Regions from separate parts of the Lysinibacillus sp. HST-98 genome, predicted to be linked through region 3. Evidence: riboswitches for the same ligand, from Rfam matches in the RefSeq annotation. Region 3 holds a riboswitch; each other region holds the start of a gene.
The links. Region 3 has a riboswitch for S-adenosylmethionine ahead of metA (homoserine O-acetyltransferase MetA). Riboswitches for the same ligand answer to the same signal wherever they lie in the genome.
Positions count from the first base shown of each region.

Region 1: it holds a riboswitch for S-adenosylmethionine, as region 3 does, so the genes downstream of both, metK (methionine adenosyltransferase) here and metA (homoserine O-acetyltransferase MetA) in region 3, are expected to answer to the same signal.
Region 2: it holds a riboswitch for S-adenosylmethionine, as region 3 does, so the genes downstream of both, JIN86_RS09270 (YezD family protein) here and metA (homoserine O-acetyltransferase MetA) in region 3, are expected to answer to the same signal.
Region 4: it holds a riboswitch for S-adenosylmethionine, as region 3 does, so the genes downstream of both, JIN86_RS22200 (bifunctional homocysteine S-methyltransferase/methylenetetrahydrofolate reductase) here and metA (homoserine O-acetyltransferase MetA) in region 3, are expected to answer to the same signal.

Region 1 covers NZ_JAENHX010000001.1:1,061,783-1,067,456, reverse strand. The annotation lists gene JIN86_RS05270 (alpha/beta hydrolase family protein) at 1-507, shown strand, start outside; gene pckA (phosphoenolpyruvate carboxykinase (ATP)) at 573-2,159, opposite strand; SAM riboswitch class I at 2,549-2,667, shown strand; gene metK (methionine adenosyltransferase) at 2,926-4,122, shown strand; gene JIN86_RS05255 (gamma carbonic anhydrase) at 4,303-4,815, opposite strand; gene JIN86_RS05250 (alpha/beta hydrolase) at 4,950-5,674, shown strand, end outside.
Region 2 covers NZ_JAENHX010000003.1:139,967-145,640, reverse strand. The annotation lists gene JIN86_RS09295 (formate--tetrahydrofolate ligase) at 1-828, opposite strand, end outside; gene JIN86_RS09290 (cold-shock protein) at 1,042-1,242, shown strand; gene JIN86_RS09285 (amphi-Trp domain-containing protein) at 1,388-1,666, shown strand; gene JIN86_RS09280 (VOC family protein) at 2,198-2,983, opposite strand; gene JIN86_RS09275 (flavin reductase family protein) at 3,133-3,618, shown strand; gene JIN86_RS09270 (YezD family protein) at 3,709-3,864, opposite strand; SAM riboswitch class I at 3,935-4,030, opposite strand; gene JIN86_RS09265 (DUF418 domain-containing protein) at 4,201-5,295, opposite strand; gene JIN86_RS09260 (TetR/AcrR family transcriptional regulator) at 5,279-5,674, opposite strand, start outside.
Region 3 covers NZ_JAENHX010000001.1:25,428-31,101, reverse strand. The annotation lists gene JIN86_RS00150 (TrmB family transcriptional regulator) at 124-906, shown strand; gene JIN86_RS00145 (hypothetical protein) at 930-1,316, shown strand; gene JIN86_RS00140 (nucleotide excision repair endonuclease) at 1,367-1,738, opposite strand; SAM riboswitch class I at 1,942-2,053, shown strand; gene metA (homoserine O-acetyltransferase MetA) at 2,176-3,111, shown strand; gene JIN86_RS00130 (GerAB/ArcD/ProY family transporter) at 3,152-4,300, opposite strand; gene JIN86_RS00125 (hypothetical protein) at 4,331-4,564, opposite strand; gene JIN86_RS00120 (Ger(x)C family spore germination protein) at 4,570-5,674, opposite strand, start outside.
Region 4 covers NZ_JAENHX010000014.1:76,294-81,967, forward strand. The annotation lists partial or broken gene JIN86_RS24020 (protoglobin domain-containing protein) at 239-676, shown strand; gene JIN86_RS24025 (methyl-accepting chemotaxis protein) at 710-1,447, shown strand; gene JIN86_RS22195 (protoporphyrinogen oxidase) at 1,688-3,082, shown strand; SAM riboswitch class I at 3,182-3,282, shown strand; gene JIN86_RS22200 (bifunctional homocysteine S-methyltransferase/methylenetetrahydrofolate reductase) at 3,372-5,219, shown strand; gene metH (methionine synthase) at 5,212-5,674, shown strand, end outside.

The sequences.
Region 1 (5,674 bases), 1.0 Mb from region 3:
GGTCGTGACGAGTTTGCAGGGGCAGACCGTTACGATGCGGTCTATGCCGTAGATGTACTCAAACAATTCTGCAATGACAATATCCATGTTTTTGGTTTTTCACGAGGTGGTATTATGGCTCTGTGGACAGCCATTTTAAGAAGGGATATTACTTCTGTTGTAACATGGGCAGGTGTTTCTGATGCAACGGCCACCTATTGGGAACGTACAGATATGCGAAGGATGATGAAGCGCGTTATTGGAGGAACACCTAATCGTGTACCAGAAGCATATGATGCAAGAACACCTCTTTTTGAGATAGAGCGAATAACAGCTCCCGTTCTTATCATTCATGGCTATCGTGATGAAAATGTGGATATTGAACATGCCAGACAATTGGCATTTTTTTTAGAGGAAGCAAATAAATCATTCGAAACTTGGTATGATCTTCACTATGCACATCAATATCCACCAGCAAAAAATCGTGAAACTGTCCGTGCTCTTTGCAAGTGGATGAAACAACAATAAAGCGTAGAGAAAACAAAAAGACAAAGGGAACGAATAATTTGTTCCCTTTGTCTTTTATATAGACGTTACTTTAATGGGCCACCAAGTGTAGTGATGGCTTCAGAAACGTTTGAGAATTTCTTGAAGTTTTCGTTGAATAAGCCTGCAAGCTCAGCAGCTTTTGCATCGTATGCAGCTTTATCTGCCCAAGCTTCACGAGGATTTAACACTTCTGAAGGTACTCCTTCAACTGCTGTTGGAATGTGTAAACCAAACACAGCATCTTGTGTTGTTTCAACATCTGCTAATTTACCATCGATTGCTGCACGGACCATTGTACGTGTGTAAGAAAGTTTCATACGGCTACCTGTGCCATATTCGCCACCAGTCCAACCAGTGTTTACTAAGTATACCTGTGCACCGTGCTCGTCAATTTTTTGACCTAACATTTCTGCGTATACTGTTGCAGGAAGCGGAAGGAATGGAGAACCGAAGCAAGTAGAGAATACTGGTTCTGGCTCAGTCACACCACGTTCAGTTCCAGCAAGTTTAGAAGTGAACCCACTTAGGAAGTGATACATTGCTTGTTCTTTTGTTAATTTACTGATTGGAGGTAACACGCCAAATGCATCAGCTGTTAGGAAGATGATTGTTTTTGGATGACCTGCAACAGAAGGATCAACGATATTTTCGATGTATTGGATTGGATAAGCTACACGTGTATTTTCTGTTAGTGAACCATCGTCATAGTCACAAATACGAGTTTCTGGATCAACAGCTACGTTTTCTAATACAGAGCCGAAGCGGATTGCATTGTAGATTTCTGGTTCTTTTTCAGCAGAAAGGTTGATTGTTTTTGCATAGCAACCACCCTCAATGTTGAACACACCATTATCAGACCAACCGTGTTCATCGTCACCGATTAGCTTACGATCAGGATCAGCTGATAACGTCGTTTTACCAGTACCAGATAGACCGAAGAATAACGCCACATCGCCAGCTTCACCAACGTTTGCTGAGCAGTGCATTGAAAGAATACCTTGTTGTGGTAATAAGTAGTTCATGATACCAAAGATAGATTTTTTCATTTCACCAGCATATTCTGTACCACCAATTAAAATAATTTTCTTTTCAAGTGATACGATGATGAATGTTTCAGAAGCAGTGCCATCAACCGCAGGATCTGCTTTAAAGTTAGGAGCTGAGATGACAGTGAAGTCAGCAACATGAGAAGCTAATTCATCTGCTGTTGGACGGATAAATAATTGATGAGCAAAAAGATTGTGCCATGCGTATTCATTAATAACTTGAATGCTTAATTGTGAATCTTTGTCAGCACCTGCAAAGCCTTTGAATACAAATAACTCGTCACGTTCTTTTAAATATTTTATTACTTTTACATATAGGTTATCGAACACTTCAGAAGAAATTGGTTGGTTTACTTTACCCCAGTCAATTTGATCTTTTGTGCTTTCTTCTTCTACCGTATATTTATCTTTAGGTGAACGACCAGTGTATTTGCCAGTTTCTGCACGAACTGCGCCATCTACTGTTAACATTGCTTCACCACGAGATGTAGCTTTTTCTGCTAATTGTGGTACTGAAAGTTGAACATTAATGTTACCGCCGTTTAATAATTCCTTCAGTTCGTTTGCAATTTCTACTGAATTCATCGATTAAATACCATCCTTTTTTATAGTATTCCCTTGATTTAGAGGGATTTTTTCTTAATTTCAAAAATAGTATAACACAATTGCTTAAATAATCTATACTAATTAAGAAATTATTTTAGAGTTTTTACCACTTTTCAATAAACTGACAAAAAATAATGTTTTTCGAGGAGAATACCATCAATCCTACTGTAATTAGGCATGAAAATTGAGCCACACATATGTTACCACAAGTAGCTAGGTATGTTGTAGGGATTAATTTGCTTCTATTTACATCATCATCCAAGTATGAAAAGTTTTTGTGTAATAAGTTCTTTCCTTTCTATACAGTAATACATAAGAAAATATTTGACAACGTTCGACCTTTTCAGTAACATGAGATTGAACGGATACTCTTATCCCGAGCTGGTGGAGGGTCAGGCCCTGTGAAACCCGGCAACCTGCATGAACTATTTCACGACATGCGTTGGTGCCAACCTGATGCAAGGGAACATCCCTTGAACGATAAGAGTGAAAGGTTACGCAGTCATTATTCCTTTCCTCATGTAAAGTAACGTGAGAAAAGGATTTTTTTATTGTTAAAAATTAATGTAAAGGTAAGTATATGTAGTTCTTTCCTTATTATAATGACGGATCTTTCGAAATCCTCGTGTTAAAAGCAGCAGTAACGGCTTGAGAGTTCAATCCTTAGGAGCGGACTTGACATGGGTAATGAGTACCGTATTCATACACAACTACTTATTGTAAGAGTATTTAGGAGGAAAACCAAATGACAAACCGTCGACTGTTTACATCAGAGAGTGTAACAGAAGGACATCCAGATAAGATTTGTGACCAAATCTCGGATGCCATTTTAGATGCTATTTTAGCAGAAGATCCAAATGCACGTGTAGCGTGTGAAACAACTGTAACAACAGGATTAGTATTAGTAGCAGGAGAAATTACAACTTCTACTTATGTAGATATTAAAGGTATTGTTCGTGACACTGTAGCTGAAATTGGTTATACACGAGGTAAATATGGCTTTGATGCTGAGAACTTAGCGGTGCTTGTGGCTATTGGTGAACAATCACCTGATATTGCTCAAGGTGTTGATCAGGCATTAGAGGCACGTGAAGGCTCTATGACAGATGCAGATATTGAAGCAATTGGTGCTGGTGACCAAGGCTTAATGTTTGGCTATGCATGTAATGAAACACCAGAGCTAATGCCATTACCAATTAGCTTGGCACACAAATTAGCACGCCGTTTAACAGAAGTACGTAAATCCGGTGAACTTGCCTATTTACGTCCTGATGGTAAAACGCAAGTAACGATAGAATATGATGACAATAATGTACCGGTTCGCGTGGATACAATTGTTATTTCAACACAGCATGATGAAGAAGCAACACTTGAACAAATTCAAGCAGATTTAAAAGAATTTGTTATTGCACCAGTTGTACCAAGTGAATTATTAGATGCTAATACGAAATACTTTATCAATCCAACTGGCCGTTTTGTAATTGGTGGACCAAAAGGTGATGCTGGATTAACAGGACGTAAAATCATTGTTGATACATACGGTGGTTATGCACGTCACGGTGGTGGTGCCTTCTCAGGTAAGGATGCAACCAAGGTAGACCGTTCAGCGGCATATGCAGCACGTTATGTAGCGAAAAACATCGTAGCAGCTGGCTTAGCAGAGCGTGCTGAAGTGCAACTTGCCTATGCGATTGGCGTTGCGCAGCCTGTTTCGATTGCTGTCGATACATTTGGAACAGGTAGAGTGAAAGAAAGCGAGATCGTTGAATGGGTACGCGAGCTATTCGATTTACGCCCAGCGGGTATCATTAAAATGCTTGATCTTCGTCGTCCAATTTATAAACAAACTGCTGCGTATGGACATTTTGGTCGTACAGATTTAAATGTACCATGGGAGCAAATTGATAAAGCAGACGCGTTACGAGAAAAAGCACGTTTATAAACTATTGAACTAAAGTAATGAAGTCATTAAAAAATTATTCTAATGTATTAATAAACAAAGGAGCAATATTGCTCCTTTTGTTTTTTTATAAAAAATACCTCGCTAGGATTCGTGAACGTATTCGGTACACGAAAACGCGAGGGATTTTTTCGTTGGTATTAATTTTTTTGTGTAGATTATTTATTTCTGAATTGATTTATAATATTGACCTTTTTCTGCGTATTCTCGTACGATGCGTTCCATATCCTCTTTATCCTCAGCATTTAATTCTCGGACAACTTTTGCTGGACGACCTAATGCTAGACTATTTGGAGGAATGACTTTACCAGGAGGTACTAGGCTTCCTGCCCCAATAAATGCACCTTCTCCAATCTCAGCTCCGTCTAAAATAATGGATCCCATACCAATTAAGGCATTTTTGCGAATTGTACAACTATGTAAAGTGACTTGGTGTCCAACTGTTACCTCATCTTCAATAATGAGCGGATATTTTGGGCTTTGGTGTAAACAGCAAAGATCTTGAATACTGACACGTTTACCGATAATCGTTGGGGAAACATCACCACGAATAACCGTATTAAACCAAATGGTTGTTTCGGCGCCAATTGTTACGTCGCCCGTAACAGTTGCGTAATCAGCAATGAAAACAGACGGATCGATCTTTGGCGTTTTATCTTTAAATGGATAAATCATGAAAATCGCCTCTTTTCTTTCTATAATGTAGTATTATCGTATCAAATACGCAACTTTATGGAAATATAAAATTAAAATATGCTATTTATTTCGATATAATCAAAGTGTAATTATTTTTTAGGAGGACTATGTAAATGTGGAAATGGGAAGCTGATGGACAAGCAAAAGCTGTGATTGCTATTCTTCATGGTGCTTATGAAAATCACCGTTGGTATGCATGGCTGATAGAAAAATTAAGATTAGAAGGCTTCCACATAGTCATGGGGGATTTACCGAATCATGGGGGTAATGCAAGGTTTGCTCGAGTCCATGATGAAGACTTCAAATTGTACAATAAGTATACAAGAAACCTGATTGAGAATGCTTTTTCATATAATTTACCAACCTTTGTAATAGGTCATGGACTAGGTGCAACATTAATCCTCCATACACTGCAAAAGAGACAATATGAATGTGCAGGCATTATTTTAACATCACCTTGGTTGCAACTAAAGCTATTACCAGGTAAATTAACAAATGCTTTAACAAGTCTAAGTGCGTTAACAGCCAATGTGAAATTAACACATGATATTACATTAGAGAAATTAACGCGTAGTGTTGAAGGCAGAGAAGAAATGAAAGATGAGGTACCGCTCATGTCGGTTGTTTCTGTGAAATGGTACCGAGAGCTTCAGCAGATGATGAAAAATTTAGTGATGCTGCCTAAAGGTGAAATGCCAAATATGCCTATGCTCATTATGACAGCTGAGAAGGATAAAATTACGGACACTCGCCACACCCGAAATTGGCTTCATCAACAGGAATTCACAGAATTTCAGTTTAAAGAATGGGCAAATTGTTATCATAATTTATTTCATGA
Region 2 (5,674 bases), on a different contig from region 3:
AAATGGACCACCATGGATAATAGCAGGTGTTCCCTCTAATGTTTGTACTAAGTTTGGCTTAAAGGCATCTTTTAATAATAGTGTTAAGGCACCCTCTACCTGTAAATCACGCACAAAGACAGGCTCACGCTCGAAAGTATAGCCAATCACAATACTAGCGATGCGCTCACGTAAATCCTCAATGCTTGTTGCTAAACAGAATACCGCCATAATTTCAGAGGCAACCGTAATATCAAAGCCATCCTCACGCGGCATGCCTTGAACAGGACCACCTAATCCCACCACTACTTTACGAAGGGCACGATCATTTAAGTCCATGACACGCTTCCAGATAATGCGTCGTGGATCAATGTTAAGTGTATTTCCTTGGTGGATATGATTATCAATAAATGCGGATAAAGCATTGTTAGCTGTTGTAATCGCATGAAGGTCGCCAGTGAAATGTAAATTAATATCCTCCATTGGTATAACTTGTGCGTAACCTCCGCCAGTTGCGCCACCTTTTACGCCCATGACTGGACCTAATGATGGTTCACGTAATGCGACCATCACCTTCTTATCTAATTGATGAAGGGCATCTGCCAGTCCAACAGTCACAGTCGACTTTCCTTCACCAGCAGGGGTTGGACTAATAGCTGATACTAATACTACCTTTGCATCCTCACCCTGAGCAGTAATTTTTAATGGGTCAATCTTTGCTTTGTAGCGTCCATACTGCTCAAGAGCATCCTCTGGAATACCCGCAGCATTGGCAATTTCCGTAATAGGTTTGATCACTGCTTGACTAGCGATTTCTAAATCTGATAATGGTTGATTTTTCGTTGTCATTTGGCATCCTACTTTCTATGTTGTTCATTTCCATTATAGTCTTAATTGTGAAAAAAAAGAAAGCCAGATATACAAGCATTTCGTCAATCAATTGACATCTTTGCTCAATTCCTGTATGTTCTAAGAGAAAATGCATTTTTTTCACATTTTCACAATGAGAGCACCATTTATTTAACTTTATTTTACATTCAAGCGCATTGGAGGCGAATGCTTATGCAACAGGGGATCGTAAAGTGGTTCAATAATGAAAAAGGTTATGGCTTTATTGAATGTGATGATGGCGAAGATGTATTTGTTCATTTTACGGGCATCCAGGAGGAAGGCTTCCGTACACTTGAAGAAGGTCAAAAGGTTTCATTTGATGTTGTGGAAGGCAATCGTGGACCCCAAGCATCAAATGTTGTAAAACTATAAGCATAATGGGGCTATCCATGTAGTTCCAGATTAGCAGCGGATTAGGAAATGCATCGTTTTCCTCATCTGCTTTTTGTGTTGTTTTATAAGCTGAATGCCTCCTCCATGTTATAATAGAAGTAATTATACGTAAGGAGGGATTTCGATGCATAAACAAAATAAACCCATGACTGCAGTTATTTTGAAGCATAAAGAACGACAAAGTGTAGCAGAATTTGCGGCAACACTGGAAACGATTGCAAAAAAGCTTAAAGAAAATGGTGAATTCACTTTTGTTCAAGGCACAGAGCCAACAGTTGTCAGCCCAAGTGAACAGCTCAAAATCGAATACTCCTATACCAAAAAGGGCGACAAGCATTCATTTGAAATTGAGTTTGATTGGTATACAGGTACAGAAACACCGAAAAAAATGACCATCGAATAACAATTGGCAACGAAAATCCACTTCTCAGATGAAGTGGATTTTTCCATACTGTTGAATAAAGATCATGTCACTAGCTAAAACCTTTTAGCAAGGTGAAGGATTGTTTTCGCTCCAGAGCCTCCTCTGTAACGCTAAATCCCCTAGGAATGACGCTGCATTCCAATCAACCATTCTAAAAAAGTGGCTTTTGTTTTTTCATAGTAGAAAAGTGATGAGTGACAACACCTCTCGATAAATGAGTAGTGAACACCTTTGCTAAAAGTTAGTGGATTGTAGCGATAGCGGAGGAAGCGGCCCGCTAACAGGAAAGCAAGTAGCCTGCATCAGAAATTCTATGGATGTTCTTGTTTTCGACACTATGTAAAGTGTTTGGGCAAAAGTGTTTCAGCCAACAAAAATACCGAACTATCCACTGAAATGCTCACGAAGTGTTTTGGAATAGTTCGGTTTTTCTAGTTATCATGTTTTGTTAATTTAAAGATTATTCGGCTTAATGAAGGTCCCAGTTAGTTATGGCCCAGCCTTTTCTCCTTATCGATTTATCCAATAAAAAGCACCAGGGCAAACTAATGTTTCTTTTGTTCGTTTAGGATCCTTTAATGTCACACCAAATGGTCCCTCTTTGACATGACCGAGTGTCATTGTCATCGCACTCTCTTCCTTATAGAAATCTAAACGCATATTCGGTAGCTGTAGTGACATATACTGCTCATATTGCGTAGGCTCTGGTAGCTGTAACACCTCTTGCCACAGCTGTACTGTTGCCTGCATGTCCTTGACGTAGAATTGGACGGATTCCATCGTTATAGCCTGTTTGACATCAATGGCACCACTTGCTTTTAATTGAACAAAGCGTTCTTCATCTTCCTCCGCCCATTCAATCAAAAATGGAAAATCAATTGGCAGATCTGGCTTACCAAAATGCAGTAGCTTCCATTCTACCACCGTGCCATCTGGTCTTGTTCTGCTACATGCATCTGGTCCATATACTTCATAGCCAAATGCTCGCAATCGTCGAGCCTCTTCCTCAATATTTTTTGTGCGCAGAGCAATTCGAGAAAATCCCTGGCGCTCTTGATCACGTTTAAACGTATAATGTAGGGAATATGGGTATTGTGCCGCTTGCTCAAATAAATCACGATCATAGATAGCAATTTGTTCAATATAGCTTAAGCCAAAGTAGCTTAACGTATTATAAGTCCCCCACATCGTGTGCTGCCCACCATTCACTGTATGGACATTTCGTTTATTGAAGAAAACCTTTATATTTTCTGGTGATTCCACTTGATGAACCAGATGATCAAAATATAAAGTCATGGCCATTCCCCTTTCTTTCCCCATTACCTTTACCTGTATGTTTGATTAGTTTAAAATTTACTCAAGAAAAGGAGTTACTAGTAGGATATGAAAAAAAGTTTCGTTTACCTACAAACTCCGTTCACTAATTTCATAAAGAGGTGATTTGAATGACAGATTTAGTAGCTGCTTTTAAATTGGCATTAGGTAATTACCCTACAGGCGTAACAGTTGTCACGACATGTCATGACACAAAACCGATTGGCTTAACCGTCAATTCCTTTGCATCTGTTTCAATCGACCCGCTCCTTATTTTGTGGTCACTCGATAAAAAATCTCAGCTCCATCCCTATTTCACGACTGCGCCAAATTTTGCGGTCAATATTTTAGCGAGTGATCAAGAGCATTTATGTACACTATTTGCTAGTAAAATCCCTGATCGCTTTGCACAAGCAACATGGTCCACTTCCTCTTTAGGACTACCGATTTTACATGATACAGCAGCTAATTTACAATGTAAAACATTTCAGCAAATCGATGCTGGTGACCATACCATTTTTATAGGGCAGGTCGTAGATATTACAAATGCTCAAAAAGAGCCCTTGCTGTATCATCGCCGTCATATCGGTCCCATACCAAAAAGCTTTTATAGCTAGCCTTTACACAAAAAAAGGGCCACTTGTAAGCACAGGAAATCCTTCATGCTTATAGGTGGCCGTTTGACATAAGTTCTACTGAAATCATGGTTATTTTTTCTGCGGAAATCTCTGCTTTTCAAGCCTATTAATTTGCACAATCACACCATCTTGAATCGTAATATGCACTTCACCAAATTCAAGATTTTGAATCGCCTTCGCAATTGCCTCTAATTTCTTATCATCTACTTTTACTGACTGAGCCATACGATACACCCCTTCTTTTTTATCCTTATTGTTCATAAAGAGGCCAACGCATCAAACTGATTGATAGCCCCTCCTATCTCTCAGACACCATCTGTTGGATTTGGCACCTGTTTTTCGGTTGCCGAGGCTTCATTGGGCCAAGTCCCTCCACCTCTCTTGATAAGAGTACTGCGTTTCTTGAAAATAATTCTATAATTCTGCTATAGGAATGTCAATACAAAATATTAGAAAACCTAGTTGAATACTATGCAATATGTCGTTTAGATTAAAAGACTCCCTATACCTAAAGTATTTTATGCCTAGTCAGTGAGAAATAGATGGCACTCCATTAATTTATTACAAGCTCCATTTCCTCATCATGAATTCAAGTGGGCCTCGATGATGTTTAGCCCTCCACCATACTGAAACAAAGACACATCCTAAAAAATAACAGCAGGCATACAGCATGGAAAAAGCAAGTGTTTGGTTCTCCAGCTTTTGGCAAATAATTAGTATTCCAATGCCTATAACAACATGGCCAACATAATGCGTTAAAGACATTTGTCCTGTTAATATGAAAGATTGAATAACTTTATTTTTACATGTCTCTACAAGATAGATGGAGCCCACAATGATGACAATAGCCGAAGCCGAATTAGATAGGACATACATCATATTCGGTGGAATCGGTCCTGTATCAAATAAATACAATGCACTCTCTACATCTAATAAATGAATGGTTGTCATCTTAATGAATAACGTTGAACAAGTCTCAGTCATGATGACTAGCAATAAACCTGTCACCAGTAAGTTTTTTCTTAATGTATGATTTGTTAAATCTAATGTGCCTATCACCATACCTATCAGAAAGAAGCAAATCCAGGGGAATAGAGGGTGATAGCCATTAAACATCAAATTTCTTATAAATCCAGCTGGTGTCCAAAAATCAAGATACTCTAGTAACACATATGTTGGATGCCAACCAGCAAGGTAATTAAACTGAATTTGGAGCCATTGTGAAAGGATAAGGATGGCACCGATTATGAAGATCATCATTTTCTTGGATTGGGCAATCAACCAAGCAGCAACAAACATATACACGCCATAATAATGTAATATATCTCCTGTCCAGCCGATCACATATAATAGTATCCCTATCGTAAATAACAAAAGCGCCCTCTTCCACAAAGTAAGTCGATTTTGACGAAGAAGGATTGGGTCCTTACTCTCTCTAGCCTGACGAGTCATGAAGGCTGTCCCTATTCCTGCTAGCATGACAAATACGGCTGAAGCACGTCCCTCGAAAAGATGTTGGAAGGCAATTAACCATGTTGAACCATTCGTTGTAGAACCTGTTATAACGCCAAAATTGACAATGAACATGCCAAGCATGGCGAGAGCTCTTGCAAAATCAAGACCTTCAATGCGCCGATCATCATTTCTTTTTGTCATCTTTGCCCCCTTGAATAACGCTATGTACAGCCTCCTTCCAAATAGCCCTATAGTTCAATTGGTTGCCTGTTAACATGAAATTACCGATATTATCATAGACCAGGGCTAGCATCTGTGCCTTCGCTTCTATATGGGGAGTATCCTCTAACACGCCTAGCTGTACGCCATATCGTAGGATAGTAACAAAGCTTGTTAAAAAGCTGGTTTCTAGCTCTACTAATTGTCTTTTATAGTTTTCATCGCGAGCCGCTAATAGTACATATTGATTAAATATTTTATTAAAATAAGGGTCCTTGTCCTGTGCCTCAATAGATTGATAGCCTAGCTTAAGTAATTCCTCCTTAAAATTAGCGGAAGAAAGCTCTTTATAATCCACAGC
Region 3 (5,674 bases):
GACACCTCTTTAGAATTAGTTACTACTGAAATAGTAACTAATTTTATTTACGCTGTAAACCCCATTTTTTCATTGGCAAATCTTCACAAAGGTAGCCTATAATAAAGATAATGGAGGGATTACATGGAGGAATTAATCACCCAGCTGAAAGAAATGGGTTTTACAGAATATGAAGCGAAGGCCTATACGGCACTTGTTCAGCAAAGTCATGTCAGTGCCTATCAGGTTAGTAAAAATTCTGGCATACCACGTGCAAGAGTGTATGATATTTTAAATATCCTTGTAGAAAAGGGCATCGTGTTAAAAGAAGAGACCGCAGAACAAACGACCTATTCGGCAATGCCTGTGTCTGTGTTCTTACAGCAAATTCAACAGCGCTGGGAGTCCAATTTTACGTCTATAAGCGGGAAACTAGAGAAATTAGAGGAAAAAGTGCAGGAAGCTGAGCCTAAAGTGGTCATGCTGAAGGGCAAGGAATCCATTATCAACTATTGTCAGTCACTTCTAAAGAAGGCGAAGAAAAAAGTGATGCTATCGATGTGGGAAGATATGTATGATGCCTTACGTGAAGATTTGCAAGAGGTGGCGCTGCATGTTCCTGTTCATGGCATTACGTTATATGTAGGAGAGCATCTCGCCTCTATTGACCAGCACAGAGCCACACATTATACAAAAAAAGCGTCGACACCGCATTGGTTTATCTTATCGGTAGATGGTCAGGAAATGATTTATGGTCATTCTCCATCTACCCAAGAGACGGCCTTTATCACCAATGATTCGGTTCATATTTATTTGTTAGAGGATTATATATGGCATGATGTACTCATTAATCGGTTAGTAAAACGGGATGATCAGGAGTTAGAAGACTGGATTGCTAAGGAGCGGAAAGCTTTTTTCTTAGAATAGTCTTATAAGGGAAGGGGAGTAACTTGAAAAACTTCGTGTTGCTATTTTTAATGAGCTTACTCATGCTAGGAGCCTGTAATGCTACACCACCATCCGAACCACCAACGATTCATGAGCTAACGGTTGTCCCAGATAATGTCCAAAAAAATATTGTTTCTAATGACAGAATACAACTATTACATGAAAATGATGCTCCATATTACCTTGTTTATTATTCAAAAGGGAATGTATTGGCAAGTATTACAGCTGAGGGAAATAGGCTTATCATCCAGTTAGAAGAAGGCAGCGAGCAAAGGAAAGAGGCTCAGCCCTTTGTTTTTCAAATCACCGTCAAGAATCCTGAGCTTGATACCATTGATTTGCGAATAAACGGTCAGAGTACGCCCATTGATCGTATGACCATTATGTGATAAAAGAAACCGAAATCTTTAGATGAGATTTCGGTTTCTTTATGAGATGTCTAATAAAAGACTTTGTCTACGTTATATTTAGAGCGGAAAGTATTAATCGCGTATGTTTCGTAAATTTCACGTTCCATTGGATCTTCTACTTCATAGACTTCAATTTTGAACACTTCATCACGATGGTTTTTCATCGGAGATACATTATCCTCGAAATGTTTTTTAATACGTTGACGAATTTTACGTGCTTTCCCAACAAACAATAGCTCATTCTTGTCATTATAGAATAAGAAAATGCCGCCTTTATCACGTGTGATTTTATGGAAGTCAATAAAACCGAAGTAAGGTGTGATTGGCACATCACCTGGTTTTAAATCTTGTTCACGTTGACGGATTACTAGATCTGGTTTTGGAAATTCAATTTTAATCAAACTATTCACGTTCCTCTCTCTTACTAAAAGTATATGGTAACATAATTACGGCATGTTTACCATAAATTTTAAATGTAGAAACACCCCATATAGCAAGCTTAGTGTACATCAAATGAGCAAGGAACATGCACATGAATCACAAAATATTCTATGAATTATTGATATTCTAACTAGTTCGTGTTACAATTCAAGATAATTAAATAATCTTATCAAGAGAAGCTGAGGGATTTGGCCCGATGACGCTTCAGCAACCTCTAACAATTGTTAGAAAGGTGCTAATTCCAGCAAAGGATTTTTTCCTTTGAGAGATAAGAGTGGACGTGAAAAAATCCTTCTCATTCTATCTCGTATGGAATGAGGAGGATTTTTTAATTTCGTTGCATCCTATGCAAGCAAGGTTTGCTAAAAGAGAGTGATTATAGAGAGGGGAAAGCAAGATGCCAATTAATATTCCGAAAAATTTACCAGCTGGAGAACATTTACGTGAGGAAAAAATCTTCGTCATGGAAGAAGATCGTGCGAAAACACAGCAAATCCGTCCATTAAATATATTAATACTAAATTTAATGCCTGAAAAAGAAAAAACAGAGCTCCAATTATTACGTTTATTGGGGAATACACCATTACAGGTGAATATTACCTTTTTGAATACAGCCACTCACGAGTCTAAAAATGTGAGTAAATCCCATTTGCAGCTTTTCTACACAACGTTCAATCAGATTCGACACCGACGCTATGATGGTATGATTATAACTGGTGCGCCAGTAGAAAAAATGGCTTTTGAAGAGGTCAACTATTGGCAGGAAATTTCAGAAATTATGGATTGGTCTAAAAAGAATGTGACATCCGTGCTACATATATGTTGGGGGGCACAGGCTGCATTGTATCATCATTATGGCATTGGCAAGGTTGAGCTTTCTGCTAAATGCTCAGGCGTCTATTCCCATGTGATTACAGATTTAACTGTAGATTTGGTACGCGGCTTTAGTGATTTATTTACTGCGCCCCATTCACGCTATACATCTGTTTCGATTGACGAGGTTCGCAATCATCCAGATCTACGATTATTATCCTATTCAGAGGATGCTGGGGTATTTATTGTACAATCAAAAGATAATAAAAATATTATGATTACGGGGCATCTAGAGTATGATGCGACAACGCTAGCCGATGAATACAGTCGCGATGTGGCGAAGGGCATAGATATCGCTGTTCCTGTAAACTACTTCCCGAATGACGATCCGACACAAGTGCCGATGAATACATGGCGTGCCCATACGCATCTATTATTCTCTAACTGGTTGAACTACTATGTTTACCAAGAAACACCATATGAATGGGATTTTGTAGATGAAATCGAATATCATATTTAATTAATAAAAAGTCTAATTTCTTTTCTAGCTTTAGAAGAAATTAGACTTTTTGATTGTCATTTTCTGTTTCCTGCTGAGGTGTTTCGTTTTTTTGAGCTTTGGATTTACGATTTCGAATAACTACCACAATCAGCAATAGTATGGGTAATAAAATGGTGAAAATAAAGGAAAAGATTGGCCAAATTTCATTATTATAATTAGTAGAATGCACAATATCTGGATGAACAATTTGAGAAAGTCCAATGACAATTATCCCCATCGGTATAATGAGTGGGCGATGATCCTTAATCTTCAAAATTTGTGCGAGGCCAACAACGGTCGTATAGAAATACATAAATGTACGAATATATATAGACGTAATCCACATAAATGCCATAATGATTTCAATGCGCTGTAAAAAATTACCTATTGATATTCTTTGGGCTAAGGCATAGCTAGGAAATGTCCTTGATGCTGTGTTTTCAGGACCTAATACAAGAATCGATAGGACAATCAACGTAACTAAGACGATTCCGCCAAAGATTGCCCCAATATATAGCCCTTTTTGTGCAGACTGCTGTACATTGACGCCAGTAGGATAGAGCATCAATAATACAATTAATGGAAAGGAAAAGATACTCATAAAACGTGCAATACTATAAAACATAGATGCTTTGGTCGCTTCTAGTAGAGGCTGAATATTCTCAAATGTAATTTGAGGGGTAATACTAAGGACGAAAAAAATAAAAATAAAGGTAAACAATGGGAAGAGGATTTCTGCCGAACGGGCAAAGGTCTCAATCCCTAAATAAGCGGCATACATAATAAGGATACTGAACAGTAGGGCAAATGCTAATGTCGGTGTCTCTGGCATAACTTCCGTTTTCATGAAAATACCGATAAAATAGAGTAATTCTCCAGCGGAAAGAAAGGTCATAATCAGGAAACAAGTCGCTGTGATTTTACCAAAAAAACGCCCAAGAATTTTTTCATTGGCCTCAATAAAGTTTAGGGATGGTGTTTGATTGGCCAGTGTTAAAAATAATTTTAGGACCAGTAAACTTAGGAGAACACCAATGCTTGCCGCTATCCAAGCATCTTGCTTTGCGGCACCAGTAATACTCGAAGGGATAATTAAAATCGCTGTACCGATAGAATAGAGAAAGGTAACGATCGTAAACTGTCTTGAACTAATTATCTCTTTTTCCATCTAGCTACCCTCCATTTCTCAATCCTCTTTCTATTTTGTGAATGACACAATGTAATCCCTAATCGGTGTGAAGATAAAGGTAATCAAATCTAATGGGCTAGGAATATGGATTTTCAGGGCAATCCCCATATTTAAAGCCGTTCCAATAAGAAGCAAAAAGGAGAATACAATCATGGCTTTTCTATCCTGTTGCTTTTTTAGCTTTGGAATAAAAATAAGCGCAACGATTATCGCGATGATCAAGATAGCTACGGCTAGTACCATTGCATTTATTCCTCCTTTGGCTTGTTTAATAATGAATTTTGCATCGTACCTGAACCTTGGGTAGTTACCTTTACATGAACTACCACTGCTAAATCTGGAAAAATGGAAGTCCAATCATCCTTGATTTTTTTCCACTGCTTAGGATCTGCCCGATGAAGGGCATCCCCAAATCCAAAAACATCTACTTCATATTGCTGTTGAATTTTCTCTACTGTTTTTTCTATGCGTTCATCAATTCCCTGGGCTGTTTTTTTATTAACGTAATCAATCGATTTATTTTTGGTAAGATCGATATCACATTCGACCTCTCCAACATTCTGCTCTACATTAATATGAACATCGATTTTCGGTTTCCCGTTTTTAAATGACCCTTTCACCTTTGTAGTGGATTGGGTAATTTCAGTAGACAAGGTCCCTTTATTAGGACAGGCAATGATTTCTATCGTACTTTGAATTTTGTCATTAAGAAAACTAACACTTTTGCTTTCACTTTCAGTCAGTAGCCCTATATATTTATCTCCTTTAAAGACTGCTAAACCTGTATAACGTAATAGCACAGGTGTTTTAACACGTTGCACATTTGTTTGATCTACCCCTAATTTCTTATCGCCATGAACTTCAATAGCAGAAATTAATGCCCCTTTATGCTTATTGCTTAACGTATTGACTAATTCATCAATATTAACAGCTATTGTGGAGCCCCAAGCCTTTTCAGAGACATCAAGGGAATTTAAGATTTTATTAGCAGGAACTTTTTCGATGGGTGTTAGTACATTTAATACTTCCTTCGCTGTTGCTTCGTGAGACATAATGACGTCGAAATCCTTACGAAATTCATGGTCCCTTACAATTAAATCAAGTGCATCACTCATGCCTTCTTTAGCAAGATCTTCCCCTAAAATAACCACTTGAAGGTGGGCAAAATAGGGCTTTCGAGCAGCGATGGTCGTCATTTTTCGTATCGCCTCAAAGATAGTTTCGCCTCTCGAATGATAGCTAACGACAGGTGAGCGTTGAGTGGAAGCTTGTCGCACTGAGACTTCACTAGGATCGACAATTTGAACTGTAATTTCATATTCCTCATCTATTTTGTCAATGCCTAGTGCTACG
Region 4 (5,674 bases), on a different contig from region 3:
AAGTCTGTCATACGGAATTGCGCTATTGAATGTAACCATTAAATCTGACTAATCTGATTTTATCGGTATTTTTTCGTGTATCCATCAATATGTTAAAAGGGATTTGATGTTTCTCAGCCTGATGAAAGTAAACGGAATGAAAGAGGGAAGATGTGTGATTTTTCAAAAACAGAGAAAGACGAAGGTATTGGATTTACAGCAATACACAGTGAAAATGGATTTGTCCTCTCGTCAATCGATGGCGAAGCAAATTGAAATGCTGAACTTAACGAAGAACGACTTACAATATTTAAAAGCTTTCCAGCCAATAGTTATGGATAATGTAGATCACATCGTAAACCGTTTTTACAACATGATTGGAACAGAGCATCATTTGGTAGATATTATCAGTCATCATAGTTCTGTAGAAAAGCTTAAAGTAACATTACGGCAACATATTATTGAAATGTTTAACGGGACCATTGATGAGATGTATTACCAAAGGCGTGTAAAAATTGCAAAGGTGCATGTCCACATTGGGCTTAGAACACAGTGGTATATCTGTGCATTCCAAGATTTATCGGTATCATTTATTGATTTAGTCGAAAAAAATATAGAATTTCCACAAGATCAATTTAATACGATCAGAGCTATATCGAAAATTTGTAATTTTGAGCAACAACTCGTTTTAGAAGCTTTTGAAAACACTGTGGAACAACTGAAAGAAAAAATGGTTCATGAAAAAGAAGTGATTGAACGACAGATTGTAGATTCTTCTGAAGCACTTGCAACGATCTCGCAGGAAACCAATAATTCATTTTCCTGCTTAAGTAAGCAATCTGACGAAATTAAACATTTGGCAAAAAAATCACTCGATGTGTCTACACTGGCTGAAAACCAAGCACTTGAGGGTCGCGAGCGTTTAAAAAATCAATCACAAAATATGCTCAATATTAGTCATTCTCTTCATGATATAGAGGAAAATATTGAACAATTATCAGGTATGTCTAAGGAAATGGAAACAATCATGAGTGTTGTGACCAATATTGCGAATCAAACGAATCTATTGGCTTTAAATGCTGCAATTGAAGCAGCACGTGCTGGGGAAGCGGGAAAGGGCTTTAGCGTAGTGGCCGATGAAGTACGTAAATTATCAATTCAGACAAAAGAATCTGTTACAGCGGTGGCTTTGTTATTGAAAAAGACAGGAGAACGAACAGAGAAATTAGAGTATTCTTTGACAAATATTCAAGATGAAGTTGCAGCAGGTGAAGAAAATATGTTACAAACTGAAGGCCAATTTACGAGTATATTGGGAGCCATGACAGAAGCAAAAGATCAAAATGAGTGTATGGCAACAAAAATACAAGCAATTGTAGGCATATTAAGTGAATTAGGCACTTCATTTACTGAGGTAACAAATTCAGCAGAAAAATTAGCGAGCTTTGCGCAAAATTTAAAAGGATAGACTACTAACATTTACATCCTATTTTTTATGTTTTTAGACGTAATAAACACTATAGTACCTATTAAAATGTTTGTTGTGAAGTCATTACTATAGAGGATCAATCTTATAGAGATTTATAAAGTAAGAGCTATTTCACTGATGAAATAGCTCTATTTTTGCTAAATTTGTAAAGGGTTTAACGTAATTTTCAATGAAAAAAGGATTATACTGTAGAAAGAATGAATAATAGGGGCGGTTATGATGAAAACAGTTGTTGTTTTAGGCGGCGGTATTACAGGACTATGTACAATGCATTATTTGCAACGTCAAGTAAAGGAACATAATTTAGATGTTCGTCTAGTGCTTATAGAAAAAAATACATATTTAGGAGGCAAATTATATTCAGCACATGAAAAAGGTTTCATCATGGAAACGGGTGCTGATTCTATTGTAGCCCGTCATCAAGGCGTTATGGAACTCGTGCGGGAGCTTGATTTTGAGGCGGAACTAGTTTACAACGAAACAGGTATTTCTTATATTTATACGAATAATGAGTTACATGCTATTCCGGCAGATTCAACTTTTGGAATACCGATGAGTTTAGCATCCTTAGAGGAAAGTACACTTATTTCCGAGCAAGGAAAAAAAGAAGCGTTGAAGGATTTAACATTGCCAAACAATAGCTTCACAAAGGAAAGTTCAATCGGTGAATTTTTAACTTACTATTTAGGAGAGGAACTGGTGAAAAATCAAATTGCACCAGTCCTTGCAGGTGTTTATTCGGGAGATTTACATCAGCTTTCTATTGGCTCTACTTTACCGTATTTGATTGATTATAAGAATGATTATGGAAGTATTATTAAAGGCTTTGATGCGAATCGTGAGCAATTTGTTAAAGCAGCGAACAAAAAATTTATATCCTTTAAAAAAGGTTTATCTTCTTTAATTGATCGACTTGAACAAACCTTATCCGATGTAGAAATTATCAAGGGTGTTACTACTTTAAATGTTCAAAAACAAGATAAGAAATACACTATTTCCTTAGCTAATGGTGAAATTATTGAGTCAGATTATGTCGTTTTAGCATTACCGAACGATACTGTCCAAAATCTGCTACAGGATGAATCTTTAAACCGCTATTTTGATCGATTTACGACAGCATCAGCGATTACTATCTATCTAGGTTTTGATGTGCCAGATGCTAAATTGCCAGCAGATGGAACAGGTTATATTGTTTCCCATAATTCAGACGTTACTTGTAATGCAGCAACTTGGACTAGTCGTAAATGGAAGCATACATCGAAAGAAAATAAATTACTTGTGCGACTCTTTTATAAGAGCATCAATCCAGCCTATGAGCAACTACGTGCCATGACGGATGAAGAATTGGCAGCAGTTGCTTTAGAAGATGTGAGAAAGAGCCTAGGAATAGAAGAGCAGCCAACCGTTGTGAATGTAACAAAATGGATTGATCAAATGCCTAAATATGATCTAGCGCATCGTGAGGCATTACAAGGGTTACTACAAGAATTACATGAGAAATATCCTAATTTATCGATTGCAGGGTGCTCATATTTTGGCGTAGGTATTGGTGCTTGCATTCAAAACGGGAAAAAAATTGGCGAAGAGCTTGCAAAGGAGCTTGCCAATTTCTAAGTTTTTAAGTGGAAAAAAACTTTGTTATGTGAAATAGTCTTGACTCATTCGTCAGTAAACGATATGATTCTTTTAATTATTTAAAAAATTCATACTTAATTCTTATCAAGAGAAGCAGAGGGACTGGCCCATTGAAGCTTCAGCAACCAACTTTATTGTCAGGTGCTAAATCCAGAAGACCGTTGAGTCGAAGATGAGAAGGAACAACAATGATGAATCGTTAAAGCCTTCTTTTTTTATGAAAGAAGGCTTTTTATTATATAGAGACATAGGAAGCGAGGCTAATTTTATGGGATTGCTTGAAAGGTTAAAAACGCATGTATTGACGGCAGACGGTGCAATAGGCACAGTGCTATACGGCTATGGATTGGAGTATTGCCATGAGGAAATGAATGTTCAGAGACCCGAGTTAATTGAAAAGATTCATAGAGAATATATTGCAGCTGGTGCTGACATCATTCAAACGAATACGTACGGTGCAAATGCCATTAAATTAGCTCGCTATGGATTAGAATCACGTGTTCAACAATTTAATGAAGCTGCTATCACCATCGCAAAACGAGCAGCGGCTGATGGCGGTCAATTTGTTTTAGGAACAATTGGTGGTATTCGGGGAATTCGTAAAAGTGATGCAACCTTGGATGAAATATTAGCGACTATTGAAGAACAAGCAAGAGTCTTACTTGCAGGGAATCCAGATGGCCTTTTACTTGAAACTTATTATGATTTTGAAGAATTAACAGCAACCTTAAAGATGCTACGAGAAAAAACAAAATTGCCGATTATTGCACAAGTTTCTATGCATGAGCCTGGTGTTTTACAAAATGGGGTGTCTTTAAATAATGCTCTCCATGAGCTTGAAGTCTTAGGTGCGGATATTGTTGGTGTCAATTGTCGACTAGGTCCACACCATACAATTCAGGCATTTGAAGGTGTAGAACTTCCTCATAAGGCATTTATGTCGGCCTACCCGAATGCATCACTTCTGGACTTAGAGGATGGGCGTGTCGTTTATGAGTCAGAAGCTGATTATTTTGGTCGAGCGGCTGTTGAATTGCGTGATCAAGGTGTACGCCTAATAGGGGGCTGCTGTGGTACAACACCCAAACATATTGCAGCAGCAAAGAAGTATTTAGAAGAGTTATCACCGGTTCAGGAGAAGCATGCGAAGCCTAAAAAGATTGAGATTGTTCGGGAAGCGGAGCCAACAAAGTATGAGCCTCTTCATGAAAAAGTTAAACGTGAACGCTCTGTCATAGTAGAGTTGGATACACCTAGACATTTAGAGATTGACGGGTTCCTTGAAGGAGCAAAGCAATTATATGATGCAGGTGCAGATGTAGTTATGATGGCAGACAATTCATTGGCCTCTCCACGTATTAGCAATATTGCAATGGGCGCATTGTTGAAGAGTTCACATGGTGTACGCCCACTAACTCATATTACATGTCGAGACCGTAATTTAATTGGTCTACAATCTCATTTAATGGGGTTAAATGCTTTAGGTATTCATGATGTGTTGGCCGTTACGGGTGATCCAACGAAAGTAGGAGATTTCCCAGGTGCGACAAGTGTTTATGATGTATCTTCCATGGAGCTAATCCAATTAATTAAGCAATTAAATGAAGGGGTCTCTTTCTCAGGTAAGCCACTTCGTAAAAAAGCAAATTTTTCAGTTGCTGCTGCATTTAATCCAAACGTCCGTGTGTTAGAACGTGCTGTGAAACGCTTGGAGAATAAAATTGAGCATGGGGCAGACTACTTCATTTCTCAACCAGTATATACGAAAGAGAAAATTGTAGAGATTTATGAGGCAACAAAGCATTTACAAGCTCCCATTTATATCGGTATTATGCCTGTTACGAGTTATAAAAGTGCTGAATTTTTACATCATGAAGTGCCAGGTATCAAATTATCTGAAGATGCCTTAACAAGAATGAAAGCATGTGGAGAAGATAAGGAAAGGGCGGTATTGGAAGGGATTTCCATAGCAAAAGAATTAGTAGAAGTGGCTACGCAATATTTCAATGGGATTTACCTTATTACACCATTTTTACGTTACGATGTGACATTAGAGTTGATGAAATATATAGAGCAATTGGATGAACAGAAAAAAGGAGTAAGTATACATGGCTAAGCACTCGATTGAAGAGCAATTAGAGAAACGTATTTTAATTCTTGATGGCGCAATGGGAACAATGCTACAAAATGAAAATTTAGCAGCAGAGGATTTTGGTGGCGAGGAATTTGATGGCTGTAATGAAAATCTTGTGCTTACTAGACCAGATGTTATTGAAAAAATTCACCATAAATACCTAGAGGCAGGCGCAGATATTATTTGTACAAATACATTTGGTGGGACGCCTCTTGTGTTAAATGAATATGATCTTGGCACAAAAGCAGAAGAAATTAATAAGCGTGCAGTGGAAATTGCTCGCCAAGCAGTAGATCGTTATACCACATCGGATTGGCCACGTTTTGTCGCAGGTGCTATGGGGCCAACAACAAAAACGTTATCAGTAACAGGTGGTATTACTTTTGATGAACTAGAGGAAAATTTTTATGTACAGGCAAAGGCATTAATTGAGGCAG